Regions from separate parts of the Streptomyces odontotermitis genome, predicted to be linked through region 1. Evidence: riboswitches for the same ligand, from Rfam matches in the RefSeq annotation. Region 1 holds a riboswitch; each other region holds the start of a gene.
What was found. Region 1 has a riboswitch for cobalamin ahead of metE (5-methyltetrahydropteroyltriglutamate--homocysteine S-methyltransferase). Riboswitches for the same ligand answer to the same signal wherever they lie in the genome.

Region 1 (4,711 bases):
CAGGTGGAGGTGCCAGCTGTCGTACGGGGTGGCGTCGCTGTCGACGCGCAGCGTGAAGCCGTCGCCGCCCGCGAGGCGTGCCGCGGCCTTGCGGGCGGACAGCGGGGGCGCCGCCCGGGTGCGGGCCAGGGTGCGGCCGGTCGCGGTGAAGAGGTAGCAGGGCAGCGGGCCGAGCGGGGCGAAGGCCCGGTCGAGGAGTTCGGCGGTGGGGGCGTCGCGGTCGAGGAGGCGGCCCAGTTCGGTGCGGACGTTCTCGGGGAGGGCGTAGTGGTCGGTGGAGCGGCGGCTCAAGTCGCCCCACTGGCGCAGGTAGACGGTCTCCGTGATGGCCCGGAAGGTGGTGTGCGCGGGCACGGCGAGGAGTGGAATGCCGTGCTTGCGGCACGCCTTCACGACGTCCTCGGGGACGGTGCCGTGGTGCTCCTCGCCCGCCAGGAGCGCGACGGCCCCGGCCGTGCGCAGGGCCGAGACGAAGCGCTCGGTCCTCGCCGCGCCCTCCTCACGGTTCCACCACACCAGGGCGCTCAGCACGATCTCCCCGGACTGCAGGAAGCGGACCGGGTCCTCCAGGTCGGTCGTCGTCACTCCGCCGATCTCCCGGGCGAGCAGCGGCGGCTCGCCCCACAGGAGTCGCAGGCCGAGCTCTTCGAGCTGGAGGAGGTGGTCGACGTGCATGCGGTGGCTCCTTGTGTGACTGCCGGGGAGGGGACGGGCAGCGGCCCCGGCACCTCGCATTCGCCGGGCGAGCACGAGTGCATGCATCGTAGATGCAAGATCAACAGTCGGCGAAACCCCTTGCAGCGCCCCTCGGTCGGCGTCTCGGACGATGCCTCGAAGCCGCTCCGCGCCCTTCGGTCGATCCGCCAGTTGCCCTGCCACGGGGCAGCCGGATATCCGTAGAGAGAAGTGCGCATCTGCCAGGGGCGCTCTCATCATCACTTCATGTATGCGAGGAATCTATCGGATTCGGCTCGATTCTGAGATCCTCCTCTTCTTGATGGACCGGCGGATCGGCGGCAGGGGGCGGGCACATGGACCAACTCGGCACGCGCACAGGGACGTTCGCGCTCCGGGGCGAGCTGCTGCGCCCCGCGACGCTGTCCGTCGCCGACCTGCGCCGGGGCTGGCCCCCGCACCGCGCCGAGGTCACCTTCGACTGTGCGACGAACGGCCCCCAGCACCACGTCTTCGAGGGGCCGTTGCTGCGGGACGTGGTCGCCGACGCGCGTCCCGCCTTCGACGCCCGTCGCCGCAAGGACCGCTCGCGCTTCCTCCTGGCGGTCCGGGGCGGCGACGGGCACCACACGGTGCTGTCCTGGGCGGAGCTCGACGCCGACTTCGGCGACGTGCCGGTCCTGCTCGCCACCTCGCTGGACGGCGCGGACCTGGACCGGGCGGGCAGCCAGCTCGTGGTGCCGTCCGACCGCTGCGGGGCGCGCTACATCAGCGCCATCACCCAGGTGTGGGTCGGGGCCTGCGCCGTGCCCGGCGAGGTCCTGCCCGCAGCCGGGTAGACGGGGGCGCCCGGCTGGTGGATGGTCGCGTCATGGAGAGAGCCGACCGACCCGAGTTCGACGTGACCATCGAGATTCCCCAAGGGTCCAGGAACAAGTACGAGATGGACCACGCCTCCGGGCGCATCCGCCTGGACCGGATGCTGTTCACCGCCACCCGCTACCCCGCCGACTACGGCTACATCGACGGCACCCTCGGCCGGGACGAGGACCCGCTGGACGCCCTCGTGCTCGCCGGCGAGCGGACGTTCCCCGGCTGCACCATCCGCTGCCGGGCCATCGGGATGTTCGTGATGAGCGACGAGAAGGGGCCCGACGAGAAGGTCCTGTGCGTGCCCGCGCACGACCCCCGGCACGAGAACGTGCAGGACATCAGCGACATCCCCGAGTTCGACCGCCGCGAGATCACGCACTTCTTCGAGGTCTACAAGGACCTGGAGCCCGGCAAGTCCGTGGAGGGCTCGCACTGGGAGGACCGCGACCACACCTACGCGGAGATCGCGGCGGCCCGCCTCCGCCTGCAAACAAACCGTTCACAATAATCCGTTGACGCGTTCTTGTGTGGCCCACCACCCTGGACGCATGGCACCCACTTCTGCCCCTGAACCCGCCGAATCCGCCGCATCAGTTGGATCCACCGAACTCGCCTCGTCCGACGCCGCGTTCACTCCCCCGGACCCCGACCAGGCGCGGGCCCGACGGGCCCCCGCGGCCCTCTTCCGCATCGCCGAGCGGCACGCGGCCGACGCGGCGCAGCGCGGGCGCCAGGTCCACCCCGCGGTGCTCGCGCCGCACGAGGCGATCAGGCTGGTGTCGTTCCTGCTCAGCGGCGCGGCCCAACTCACCGACGGGGAGGCCGAGGTGGACCGCGCGGACCTCACCGCCGCGCTGACCCTGATACCGCTGGCGCGCGGCGAGATGGACGAACTGGAGGCCGGGCTCCTGCAGATGGCGCGCGGCCGCGGCATGACCTGGCCGGAGATCGCCTTCGGCCTCGGTCTCGGCACCCCGCAGGCCGCCCGGCAGCGCTATGAGCGGCTGGTCTCCCGTACGACAGCGGACGCCGCTCCTGCGACGGCGGACGTCTCCCCCGCAGCGGCGGAAGGAGATCGCGACCGTTAGGTAGGGTGGCCCGTGCAGCTGGTTCGCCCCGCCCGCCAGGCGGGAGCGTCGCAAGAGGGAACCCGGTGGGAATCCGGGACTGCCCCGCAGCGGTGAGCGGGAACGACCGCCGTCACACGCACTGGCCCCGGGAAGGGGCTGGGAAGCGACGGCCAGTAGATGTCCTCCACGTGAGGACGCGCCCGCGAGTCCGAAGACCTGCCAACTGCCCGCGCACGAACCACTCGTGCACGGACATCCCGGTGACCTCGAGGGCGGGTCGGCGTACATACCAGGCGGACGAACCGTGCCGTGCCGTGCACGCTCGCCCCGCCGGGTCCGTCGCCCTTCGCGCTCTCGTCCCGTCCCCGGGATCTCAGGGATTCATCTCGCGAAGGAGATCTCCGTGACCACCAAGCCCGCAGCCGCGGCAGCACGGGCCACCGTGTACGGCTACCCCCGCCAGGGCCAGAACCGGGAACTGAAGAAGGCGATCGAGGGCTACTGGAAGGGCCGCGTCGACGCCGACGCCCTCCGCGCCACCGCCGCCGAACTGCGCAGCGCCACCTGGCGGCAGCTCGCCGACGCCGGCCTCCACGAGGTGCCGACCGGCGACTTCTCGTACTACGACCACGTCCTGGACACCAGCGTCATGGTCGGCGCCGTCCCCGACCGCCACCGCACGCCCGTCGCCGCCGACAGCCTCGACGGATACTTCGCGATGGCGCGCGGCACCCAGGACGTGGCGCCGCTGGAGATGACCAAGTGGTTCGACACCAACTACCACTATCTGGTCCCGGAGTTGGGACCGGACACGGTCTTCACCGCCGACTCCACGAAGCAGGTCGCCGAGCTCAAGGAGGCCCTGGCACTCGGCCACAACGGGCGGCCGGTCCTCGTCGGCCCGGTCACCTACCTGCTGCTCGCCAAGCCCGCGCCGGGCGTCGCCGCCGACTTCGTGCCGCTGACCCTGCTCGACCGGCTCCTGCCGGTGTACGCGGAGGTCCTCGCCGACCTGCGCGCGGCGGGTGCCGACTGGGTGCAGCTGGACGAGCCCGCCCTCGTCCAGGACCGCACCCCGGCCGAACTGGGCGCCGCCGAGCGCGCCTACCGGGACCTCGGCGCGCTCACGGACCGGCCGAAGCTCCTGGTCGCCTCGTACTTCGACCGGCTCGGCGACGCGCTGCCCGTCCTGGCCAAGGCGCCGGTGGACGGCCTTGCCCTGGACTTCACCGGGGCCGCCGCCGCCAACCTCGACGACCTCGCGGCCGTCGGCGGTCTTCCTGGCAAGCGGCTCGTCGCGGGCGTCGTCGACGGCCGCAACATCTGGATCAACGACTTCGAGAAGTCCCTCGCGACGCTCGGCACCCTGCTGGGTCTGGCCGGCCGGGTCGACGTGGCGGCTTCCTGCTCACTGCTGCACGTGCCGCTCGACGCGGCCGCCGAGCGGGACATCGAACCGCAGATCCTGCGCTGGCTGGCCTTCGCGAAGCAGAAGTCGGCGGAGGTCGTCACGCTCGCCCGCGGCCTGGCCCGCGGCATCCACACCATCGCCGCCGAACTCGCCGCGAACCGCGCCGACCTGGCCTCGCGCGCAGGCTCGGCGATCACCCACGACCCGGCGGTGCGCGCCCGCGCCGCCGCCGTCACGGACGCGGACGGCCGCCGCTCGGCGCCGTACGAGCGGCGGGCCGAGGCCCAGCGCGCCCAGCTCGGCCTGCCACTCCTTCCGACCACCACGATCGGCTCGTTCCCGCAGACCGGCGCGTTGCGCACCGCCCGCGCCGACCTGCGCGCCGGACGGATCGACACGGCCGCGTACGAGGAGCGCATCGAGGCCGAGATCCGCGACGTCCTCGCCTTCCAGGAGAAGGCGGGCATCGACGTCCTGGTGCACGGCGAGCCCGAACGCAACGACATGGTCCAGTACTTCGCCGAGCAGCTCACCGGCTATCTCGCCACGCAGCACGGCTGGGTCCAGTCCTACGGCACCCGCTATGTGCGCCCGCCGGTCCTGGCGGGCGACATCTCCCGGCCCGAGCCGATGACGGTGCGCTGGACGGCGTACGCGAACTCGCTCACCGACCGGCCGGTCA
Region 2 (4,711 bases), on a different contig from region 1:
CGCCTGCTCGGTCGGGTAGAAGTTGATGTCGACGACGCGGTCGAGGAAGGTCACGGCGGTGCGCACGGTGGCGTCGAGCCGCTCCCAGTCGATGCCACCGTCGATCGAACGGTCCACGAAGGCGCCCAGGTTCACCGAGCCGAGGTTGCAGACGGCCGTCTCCCCGTCGTCCGTCACCTCCAGGATCTCGGTGCACAGGTTCGAGGAGTGGACGGTGTGGCCGGGCTCCGCGGTCTGGTTGGCGGTGCGGTTGGCGGCGTCCTTGAAGGTCATCCAGCCGTTGCCGGTCTGCGCGAGGGTGCGCATCATGCGGCCGTACAAGTCCCGCGCGGGGATGGTCTTCTGGGCCTTCCCCTCGGCCTCGGCCTTCCGGTACGCGGCGTCGAAGTCGTCGCCCCACAGGTCGACGAGGTCGGGCACGTCGGCGGGGGAGAACAGCGACCAGTCCTGGTCGGCGGCGACCCGGCGCATGAACTCGTCCGGGATCCAGTGCGCGAGGTTGAGGTTGTGCGTGCGGCGCGCGTCCTCACCGGTGTTGTCGCGCAGCTCCAGGAACTCCTCGATGTCGGAGTGCCAGGTCTCCAGGTACACCGCCGCGGCGCCCTTGCGGCGCCCGCCCTGGTTCACGGCCGCCACCGAGGCGTCCAGCGTCTTCAGGAACGGGACGATGCCGTTGGAGTGGCCGTTGGTGCCGCGGATCAGCGAACCCCGGCTGCGGATGCGGGAGTACGAGAGGCCGATGCCGCCCGCGTGCTTCGAGAGCCGGGCCACCTGGTGGTAGCGGTCGTAGATCGAGTCGAGCTCGTCCAGCGGCGAGTCCAGCAGGTAGCAGCTGGACATCTGGGGGTGGCGGGTGCCGGAGTTGAAGAGGGTGGGCGAGGACGGGAGGTAGTCCAGGCGGCTCATCAGGCGGTACAGCGCGGCGACTTCGTCCACCGCGCGGTCGCTGCCGTCCTCCGCGAGACCGCTGGCCACGCGGAGCATGAAGTGCTGCGGGGTCTCCACGACCTTGCGGGTGAGCGGGTGGCGCAGCAGGTAGCGGCTGTGCAGGGTGCGCAGGCCGAAGTAGCCGAAGCGGTCGTCGCCGTCGAGGTCGATCAGCGCGTCCAGGCGGGCCGTGTGCGCGGCCACGAACTCCTGGGTGCGGTCGGCGATCAGGCCCTCGCGGTGGCCGACCGCGATCGAGCCGGAGAAGGACGTCACGCCCTGCGAGGCCGCTTCCTCGCGGATGCCGATGGTGAGGAGCCGGGCCGCGAGCCTCGAGTACACCGGGTCCTCGGAGATGAGCCCCGCGGCCGCCTCGGTGGCCAGGTCCCGCAGCTCCGCCTCGTCCGCCTTGGCGGAGCGGCCGCGCAGCGCGGCGGCGGCGACCCGGCCGGGGTCGGCGTCGGGAAGGTCGGCACAGAGGTCGGTGAGGGTACGCAGCAGGGCGGTGCCCGGCGCGTCCTGTACCTTGTCCGCCTGGTCCGCTGCCTTTTCCGCGGCTCGGGCCTGCTGGGCTGAGGCCGGTTCGGCTGGCGCGATGGTCACGTGGAGCACTCCCTCGCTCGGCTCTGGGCCCGAGGGGAGCACGGCGGTGCGGGCGCGTCCGCGCAGGGCGGGGCGCCGCGTCCACCGGCCCATTCCACGAGGCCCGGACGTCTCGGCACCCGGAGCGGATGCACCGGGCGCACTGTCAGCAGGTTCTCGGACTCATGGGTACGACAAAGACGTACACATACACCGTTGCGGGACAGTTCCGGACTTCCACCGGATTCCCCTGCGGCGACAGCGAGGACGAGCATACATCTTGTGCTGGGTTTCGGAGGCAGCACCACATCTTGTGTCGGCTGGGGTGTGGTGAGGGTGGCGGCTTGACGGATCAAGCGGCGCGGGAGGGGCGGTGAGGGCGGGGCGGGGTGCGGCCTGCGCGGCCCTCTGCGGGGCGCTGATCGCGCCGCTCGCGGGCTGCGGGGCGGGCGGCTGGCTCTCGGACGGGCCGCCGAGCGCGGAGGGCGTCGACGGGCGTGCGGGCGCCGCGCAGACGTTCGGCGACGGCCAGTTGGAGGGGGCGCTGCTCGCGGACGACGCCTTCGCCGAGCGCGCGCGGCCGACGGACATCGCGGTGGGGCTCTTCGGCAAGAGCCTCGGGCGCGGCGACTGGGGCTCCTGCGCGCGCGGCAAGGACGCGAACGGCGAGCTGTACGACATGCGGGGTGCGAGCGCGCAGCAGGTGCTGGTCTTCGACGGCGGGGCGGGCGAGGGCGGTGCCGGGGCGGACGAGGCCGACGGAGGGGCGGACGAGACGGGCGGCGGGGCGGATGAAGCAGGCGGCGGGGCGGGCGAGTTGGGTTCGGCGTCCGAGCAGGCGGCGGCGTCCCGGCCGCCCGTGAGCCGGCGCCTCGTCTCGCTGAGTCCCGCTGACGCCGGCCGCTACCTCCAACTCCAGAGCAAGCCGCGGTACTTGTGCCCCGATGTGACGGAGGACACCGAGGCCGCCCCGATCACCCGGCACCACTCGGTCGGACAGCTGCCCCGCATCGGCGACGAGGCGACCCTGGAGACCAGCCGCGTCCTGGGCGGCGACGAGCACGACGGCACGCCCACGCACACCGCCGAGGTCCGCGTCGGCGGAGTGCTGGTCACGGTGAGTGCGGGCACGGCCTAGGGCAGGCTCCCGGGCCTGAGCTCCAACTCGTAGGCCAGCAGCCGCACATCGGGCACCGGAAGCCAGTCCCGCTCCGGTACCCGTACGAAGCCGAGGCGCTCGTAGAGGCGGTGGGCCGCGTGCATCGTGGGCTGGGTCGACAGGATCACGCGGACGCAGCCCTCGACCGCTCGGGCCCGCTCCACACAGGCCCGCACCAGTGCCTCGCCCGCACCCCGGCCGCGCGCGTCGGGGGCGACCGCCAGCATGCGGATCTCGGCCTCGCCGGCCCGCGCCAGTTCCGCCATGGGGCCGCCGGACTCCACGAAGGTGACGCCGCCGAGCACCCGGTCGCCGAGCACTCGGCCGCCGTCGCCCTCGCGGCCGTCCGTGCCTCCCCCGCCCGCGCGGCCGCCTGTGCCGCTCTCGTCCGTGCCGCCCCCGCCCGCGCCGCTCCCGCCCGTGCCGCCGTCCACCGCGACCAGGATGCGCGCGGCGGCGGCCCGGCCCGCGACGTCCCGCAACTGCTCCTCGTAGCCGTCGCTCTCCTCGAAGTCGAGGAGCCCGTCCGCGCGGTACGCCCGCGCCACGACGGCGCCCAGTGCCTCGTACTCCTGCGTGTGCGCCTGCCTGATGGTGAGGTCCATGCCGGGAGTGTCCCGCACGCGTACGACGACGGGCCGCCGGATTTCCCGGCGGCCCGTCCACGTGCAGGGAAGGCTCAGTGGCCCGCGCCCACCTTGGGGAGCTCGACCTGGACGCCCTTGTCGCCCGCGTCGGCCGTGTAGTCGCCGGGGGAGGTCTCGTCGACGCCCTCGGGGGCCTTGAGGGCCTTCAGGACGAAGGTGAGGACCACCGTGACCACGATGTTGAGGACGAACGCCGTGAGACCGATGTAGCCGATCTCGCCGATGCCCGGGATCTCCTTGGAGTTGCTGGCGAAGTGCGCCTGCTTCGGGGAGGACATGCTCCACGCCGCCCACGTGCCGTAGACCATGCCGACCGCCCAGCCCGCGAGCAGTGCCCAGCGGTGGAACCAGCGGGTGAACAGGCCGCCGACCAGGGCGGGCATCGTCTGCAGGATCCACACGCCGCCGAGGAGCTGGAAGTTGATGGCGACGGTCTTGTCCATGGTGAGGACGAAGACCAGGGCGCCCACCTTCACGAGCAGCGAGACGAGCTTGGAGACCTTGGTCTCCTGCTCGGGCGTGGCGTCGGGCTTCAGGAAGTCCTTGTAGATGTTGCGCGTGAAGAGGTTCGCGGCCGCGATGGACATGATGGCCGCAGGGACCAGCGCGCCGATGCCGATCGCCGCGAACGCGACGCCCGTGAACCAGTCGGGGAACATGTCCTCGAAGAGCTGCGGGATCGCCAACTGCCCGTTCTCGACCTTGATCCCGGCCGCGATCGCCATGAAGCCGAGCAGCGCGAGCAGGCCCAGCATCAGCGAGTACAGGGGCAGGATCGTGGTGTTGCGGCGGATCACGTCGCGGCTCTTGGAGGAGAGGGTCGCCGTGATCGAGTGCGGGTACATGAAGAGCGCGAGCGCGGAGCCCAGGGCGAGCGTCGCGTAGGTCCACGTCCCCGCCGAGCCGGGCACCAGGCCCGAAACCGGTTTGCCCGCCGCCTCGTTGGTGGCGTCGAACTTCGCGGCGGCACCGGCGAAGATCTCGTCGAAGCCGCCCAGCTTGATCGGGATGTAGATGATCGCGACCGCGATGACGAGGTAGATCAGCCCGTCCTTCACGAAGGCGATCAGGGCGGGGGCGCGCAGACCCGAGGAGTACGTGTACGCGGCGAGGACCGCGAAGGCGATCAGCAGCGGCAGGTCCTTGATGAACCAGTTGGTGCCCGCGTCGCCGCCGATGCCCATGACGTCGAGCACGGCCTGGATGCCGACCAGTTGGAGCGCGATGTACGGCATCGTGGCGAGGATGCCGGTGACCGCGACGGCCAGCGAGAGCCCCTTGGAGCCGAAGCGGCCGCGGACGAAGTCGGACGTCGTCACGTACCCGTGCTTGTGCGAGACGGACCACAGGCGCGGCAGGAAGGTGAAGATCAGCGGGTAGACCAGGATCGTGTACG
Region 3 (4,711 bases), on a different contig from region 1:
CCAGCGACAGGCCGGGCTCCGGGCGGCTGCTCATGGGTGCCGCCTGGGCCGTGCTCATCGGGGGACTCTGCCTGTGGGGGAGCGACGCCGTCGACCTCCGGGGCGGCCTCTCCGAACCCGCCGCGGGCGACGTGGCGGCGGTCGGGCGGCCCTTCGGCGTCGAACTCCCGCCCGCGCACGAGGCGTTGGACCCCGCCCGTCCGCAGCGCGTCGACATCCCCGCGCTCGACGTGCGCGCCGCGGTGACGGCGCGCGGGCTCGACGCGGAGGGCGCGATCGACCCGCCGCCGTTCGCGCAGGCGGACTCGGTCGGCTGGTACGGCGGCGGCACCCGGCCCGGCGCGGCGGGCGCCGCCCTGCTCGTGGGCCACGTCGACACCGAGACGCGGCCCGCCGTCTTCTACCACCTCAGCGCGCTCAAACCCGGCGAGCGGATCGGGGTGGCCCGGGACGACGGCACGGTCGCCGAGTTCACCGTCGACGACGTACGGGTGCACCGGCGCGACGGCTTCGACGCGAAGGCGGCGTACGGCCCGCACGAGGACGGCCGCGCGGAGCTGCGCCTGATCACCTGCGGCGGGACCTTCGACCACGCGCAGCGCCGGTACACGGCGAACGTGGTGGTGTCCGCGTACCTGACGGGCGTCCGCCGCTGAAATGGAGTGGGTGGCGCGGGTGACCGTGCCTACAGTGGCGTCCGTGACGGGACAAGTGATCGTGCTCAACGGCGGTTCCAGCGCGGGGAAGTCGGGCATCGCGCGCTGTCTGCAGGCCGTGCTCGCGGAGCCCTGGCTGACCTTCGGCTGCGACACCTTCGTGGACGCCCTGCCCGCGTCGATGAAGGCGTCGGACGCGGGCCTCGACATCGCGGCGGACGGCGCGGTGAGCGTGGGGGCGGAGTTCCGCGCGCTTGAGGCCGCGTGGATCGAGGGGATCGCCGCGATGGCACGGGCCGGGGCGCGGGTGATCGTCGACGAGGTCTTCCTCGGGGGCGCCGCCTCGCAGGCCCGCTGGGATAAGGCGCTCGTGGACGTGCCCGTGCTGTGGGTGGGCGTGCGCTGCGCCCCCGAGGTGGCGGCCGCGCGCGAGCTGGCGCGGGGCGACCGGGCCGCCGGAATGGCCGCGGGGCAGGCCGAGTCGGTGCACCAGGGCGTGCGCTACGACATGGAGGTCGACACCGCGGGCCGGGAGTCGCTGGAGTGCGCGCAGGCCATCGCGGAGCGTCTCGCGGGGCGCCTCACGGAGCGTGGGTGACGGTGACGGCGGCCCCGGTCCCGCCGCGGGGCCGCCCTCGACCGGGACGTCAGGCCGTGGGCTCCACGGAGACCGTGTTCGGGGACGTGCGGGCGTAACCGCCCTCCGCCGAGGCCGACTTGGCGGCCGCGCGCAGGCCGAGTCCGCCGAAGACCGCCGCGAACACCGCCCACAGCAGCACGTGCGAGGCGAGCGACAGCATCCGGAAGTCCCACAGCAGCGTCGCGTCCACCGGAACGGGGTCCGGGTTGTCGGGCAGCGCGAAGAGCAGCGCGAGCACGGCGACCGTCGTGAGGGCCACGGCGATCTGGCGCACCGGAAGGGACTTGGCGGCCAGGCGCACGTACACCTGCCAGGCCAGGAACATGCCGAGCACGCCGATCGCGACCGATGCCAGCCACATCGCCTGCCGGTCGCCGACCGTGCCGGAGTCGCCGACGCCCGGCGGGTTAGCCGGGTAGCGCAGGCCCGGCAGGAGCGAGACCGCGACGAACGCGGCCGTCGCGAAGGTCAGGGCGCGCGGCCAGGGGGACGTCTGCGGAGCGCGCCGGTGCACCAGGGCGTACGCCACCGCGAACAGCACGCCGATCGCGAGACCGGCGACGACAGCGGCGACGACCAGGCCGAGGTGCTGGGTCGAGCGGGTGAAGAGCTCCTCGTGGTGCTGCATGGACTGGCCGGCGCCGTGCGCGTGCTCCTCGGCGGCCGTGCGCTTCTCCTCGGCGCGGATCGCGCGGTCCATCAGGGGCTCGGCGAGGAGGAGGGAGAAGAGACCGGCCGCGAGGCCCGCCGCCCCTCCCGCCGCCAACCCGCGCCCGAGCAGGGGGAGTACAGGTGTCGGGGAGGACATGGTGCTGAGATCGCCCGCCCGTCAGTGGCAGGGGGCACCGAAGAGGTGCCTGCCGTCGTGCGCGAACTCGTGCAGGTAGCTGCCGGTCGCCGAGATCAGCGAGCCGTTGTCGATGAACACCGCGTACAGCGCGATCAGCGCGAGGATCGCCGCGCCGGAGGCGATGAGCCAGTCGCGCGTCTGGGTCGCGGCGGCCTGGGCCGCCGTGGTGTCGGTGGTCGGTGCAGTGTGCAGAGACATACCGGGTGGGCCTCCTTCTGGGGTTTCCACGCCCCATGGCAGGAGGACGACGGCTCAGTTCCTGACTTCCGCGCACGTCTGGGGAGCACGCACGGGGTCACAGTGGCGGGACCGCCCCGGAATCGCACCGGGTTCCTGTCAACCGTCGCCTCGATGTATGGACTTGTCGTCCCGGAGAGTCCCAGTCCGGCATGGACACTGTCAACCACGTCCGCGCCTCTGCGCCCCCTGCGACCTGCGCAAGCCCGCTTGCGACGGTGGACCGTCGCCCGGTCGACGGACCGCTCCCCCCGGAACCGTCGACCGGGCTGGTCCTCCACCGCGCGCGCACGAGTCGCGGGAGTAACCCGGCGCCGGCGCGGGAGCTGTGGTGCCGACCCGCTTGCGGGGTGGGCAGGTTCAGCCTGATCCGGCCGGGGGCTTGGGCCGTCAGAACCGACTCTAGAGCGAATATGCCTCCCGGCCTAGGGGGCGTTTGACGCCAAGTCGTGGCCGGATCGCCCTGCGTGATCGCCACAGTTCAGAGGGGTTCGGTTTCATCAGGTCCGGACCTGCCGGGGCGCAGCGCCGCGTCGTTGAGCTTTCCCTCGATCAGCTCGCCCGCGACGCGGTCGATGGCCAGGCGTTCCCTGCGTGCGTAGCCGCGCAGGGCCGCGAAGGCGGGCTCCATTCCGGTGCGCCAGCGCTCGGCGAGTATGCCTTTGGCCTGTTCGACGCGAATGCGACTGGTCAGCGCCGTCTCCAACTGCCTGCTGAGCGTGCGGTAGCCGGCGTACGCCTCGTGGTTGTGCAGCCCGAGGGCGGCCGCGCTCGCCAGGATCTCGGCGCACCGCACCTCACCGTTGGGAGTGGCCTGCCTGGCGAGGAAGACATTGAGCACGCCGAACACGGACTCGCCGCGGCGCATCGGCACCGCGTACGTCATCGTGACGCCGTGCTCCAGGGCCTGTGCGGTGAACTCGGGCCAGCGGATCGCCGTCACCCTCTCGGTGAGCCGCACGGGCGCCACCGTCGTGCCGGTGCTGTAGCTCTCCACGCACGGCCCGTCGCTCCTCTGGGACCTCAACAGGGCTATCGCGACCTCTTGTTGGTGGCTGCTGGGGGCGAGCGCGATGGTGCGGCTCTCGCCCGTGCGGTGGGTGAACATCACTCCGGCGGTGTGCGCGCCGAACAGCTCCACACAGTGGTCGGCCATGCCCCGCAGATAGTGCTCGGCCCGGAAGTCGTCCCGCAGTGTGTCCGCGCTCTCCACCACGACTTCCGCCAGCCGGAGTTCCGTGCTGCGGTCCACATCAGCCTCCCCTCCCTGGCTGCCCCGCTGCCTTCGCCTACCCCGCGGGGGCGCGCGTTAACGGCCGCTGTAACAGCTCGCCCACAGCTCTCCGCCCGGGGCAGGTGGGCCCTCGTGAGGGGGGAAGCCGTATGTCAGGATTGGGAAACGGACAGTGCACCCAAGGGGGAGTGGATGTACCGCAAAGGCACAGGTCGCGGGAGTGGACACACGAGGGGGGTGAAGGCGGGGGTGGCGCTCGTGGGAGCCGCGGCGCTGCTGCTGTCCGGGTGTTCCTCGGACGACGGCAAGGACAACGACTCGTCCAGCGGCCCCGTGAAACAGCAGCCGAAGGGCAGCGACCCGTACTGGGTCAATCCCGACGGGAACGCGGCGAAGCAGGTCACCGCGTACGAAAAGGACGGCAAGGGCGACGACGCCGAGCTGATCCGGAAGATCGCCGAGCAGCCGGTCGGCGAGTGGATCGGCCCGGAGAACCCGGAGCAGGAGGCGCGCGGCTACACCGAGGCCGCCGAGAAGGCAGACCGGGACGCGCTCCTGGTTCTCTACAACATCCCGCACCGCGACTGCGGCCAGTTCTCCAAGGGCGGCGCGGCGGACGGCAATGCGTACCGGGCGTGGATCGACGGCGTCGCCAAGGGCATCGGCGACCGGCCCGCCACGGTCATCCTGGAGCCGGACGCGGTCCTGCACATGGTCGACAAGTGCACCCCGGACAACCTCCACGAGGAGCGCTACGACCTCCTCAAGGGCGCCATCGGCAAGCTCAAGTCCCTGAAGAACACGAAGGTGTACCTGGACGCGGGCAACGCGGGCTGGGGCAAGGGGCCCGACTCGATCTGGGAGCCCCTGAAGTGGTCGGGCGTCGAGCAGGCAGACGGCTTCTCGGTGAACGTCTCCAACTTCCAGACCACGCAGGCCAGCATCGCCTTCGGCAAGCAGCTGTCCGGCAAGGTCGGCGGCAAGCACTTCGTCATCGACACCAGCCGCAACGGCAACGGCCCGTACGACGCCAAGGCCAAGGACCCCTGGTGCAACCCGCCGGGCCGTGCGCTCGGTGAGGCGCCCACGACCAA

Region 2: linked by a shared signal. The riboswitch ahead of ACQB60_RS41710 (ribonucleoside-diphosphate reductase subunit alpha) and the one ahead of metE (5-methyltetrahydropteroyltriglutamate--homocysteine S-methyltransferase) in region 1 are both predicted to bind cobalamin.
Region 3: linked by a shared signal. The riboswitch ahead of ACQB60_RS27495 (CbtB domain-containing protein) and the one ahead of metE (5-methyltetrahydropteroyltriglutamate--homocysteine S-methyltransferase) in region 1 are both predicted to bind cobalamin.

Annotation. Positions count from the first base shown of each region.
Region 1 is NZ_JBNJLS010000008.1:187,974-192,684, forward strand. It holds gene ACQB60_RS23920 (PucR family transcriptional regulator) at 1-675, opposite strand, end outside; gene ACQB60_RS23925 (molybdopterin-dependent oxidoreductase) at 1,032-1,514, shown strand; gene ACQB60_RS23930 (inorganic diphosphatase) at 1,547-2,056, shown strand; gene ACQB60_RS23935 (DNA-binding protein) at 2,097-2,636, shown strand; cobalamin riboswitch at 2,639-2,856, shown strand; gene metE (5-methyltetrahydropteroyltriglutamate--homocysteine S-methyltransferase) at 3,022-4,711, shown strand, end outside.
Region 2 is NZ_JBNJLS010000028.1:7,917-12,627, forward strand. It holds gene ACQB60_RS41710 (ribonucleoside-diphosphate reductase subunit alpha) at 1-1,530, opposite strand, end outside; adenosylcobalamin-variant (AdoCbl-variant) riboswitch at 1,673-1,771, opposite strand; gene ACQB60_RS41715 (hypothetical protein) at 1,883-2,647, shown strand; gene ACQB60_RS41720 (GNAT family N-acetyltransferase) at 2,644-3,273, opposite strand; gene mctP (monocarboxylate uptake permease MctP) at 3,348-4,711, opposite strand, start outside.
Region 3 is NZ_JBNJLS010000011.1:41,844-46,554, reverse strand. It holds gene ACQB60_RS27510 (class F sortase) at 33-656, shown strand; gene cpt (chloramphenicol phosphotransferase CPT) at 700-1,254, shown strand; gene ACQB60_RS27500 (CbtA family protein) at 1,304-2,104, opposite strand; gene ACQB60_RS27495 (CbtB domain-containing protein) at 2,126-2,344, opposite strand; cobalamin riboswitch at 2,379-2,506, opposite strand; gene ACQB60_RS27490 (ANTAR domain-containing protein) at 2,865-3,635, opposite strand; gene ACQB60_RS27485 (glycoside hydrolase family 6 protein) at 3,810-4,711, shown strand, end outside.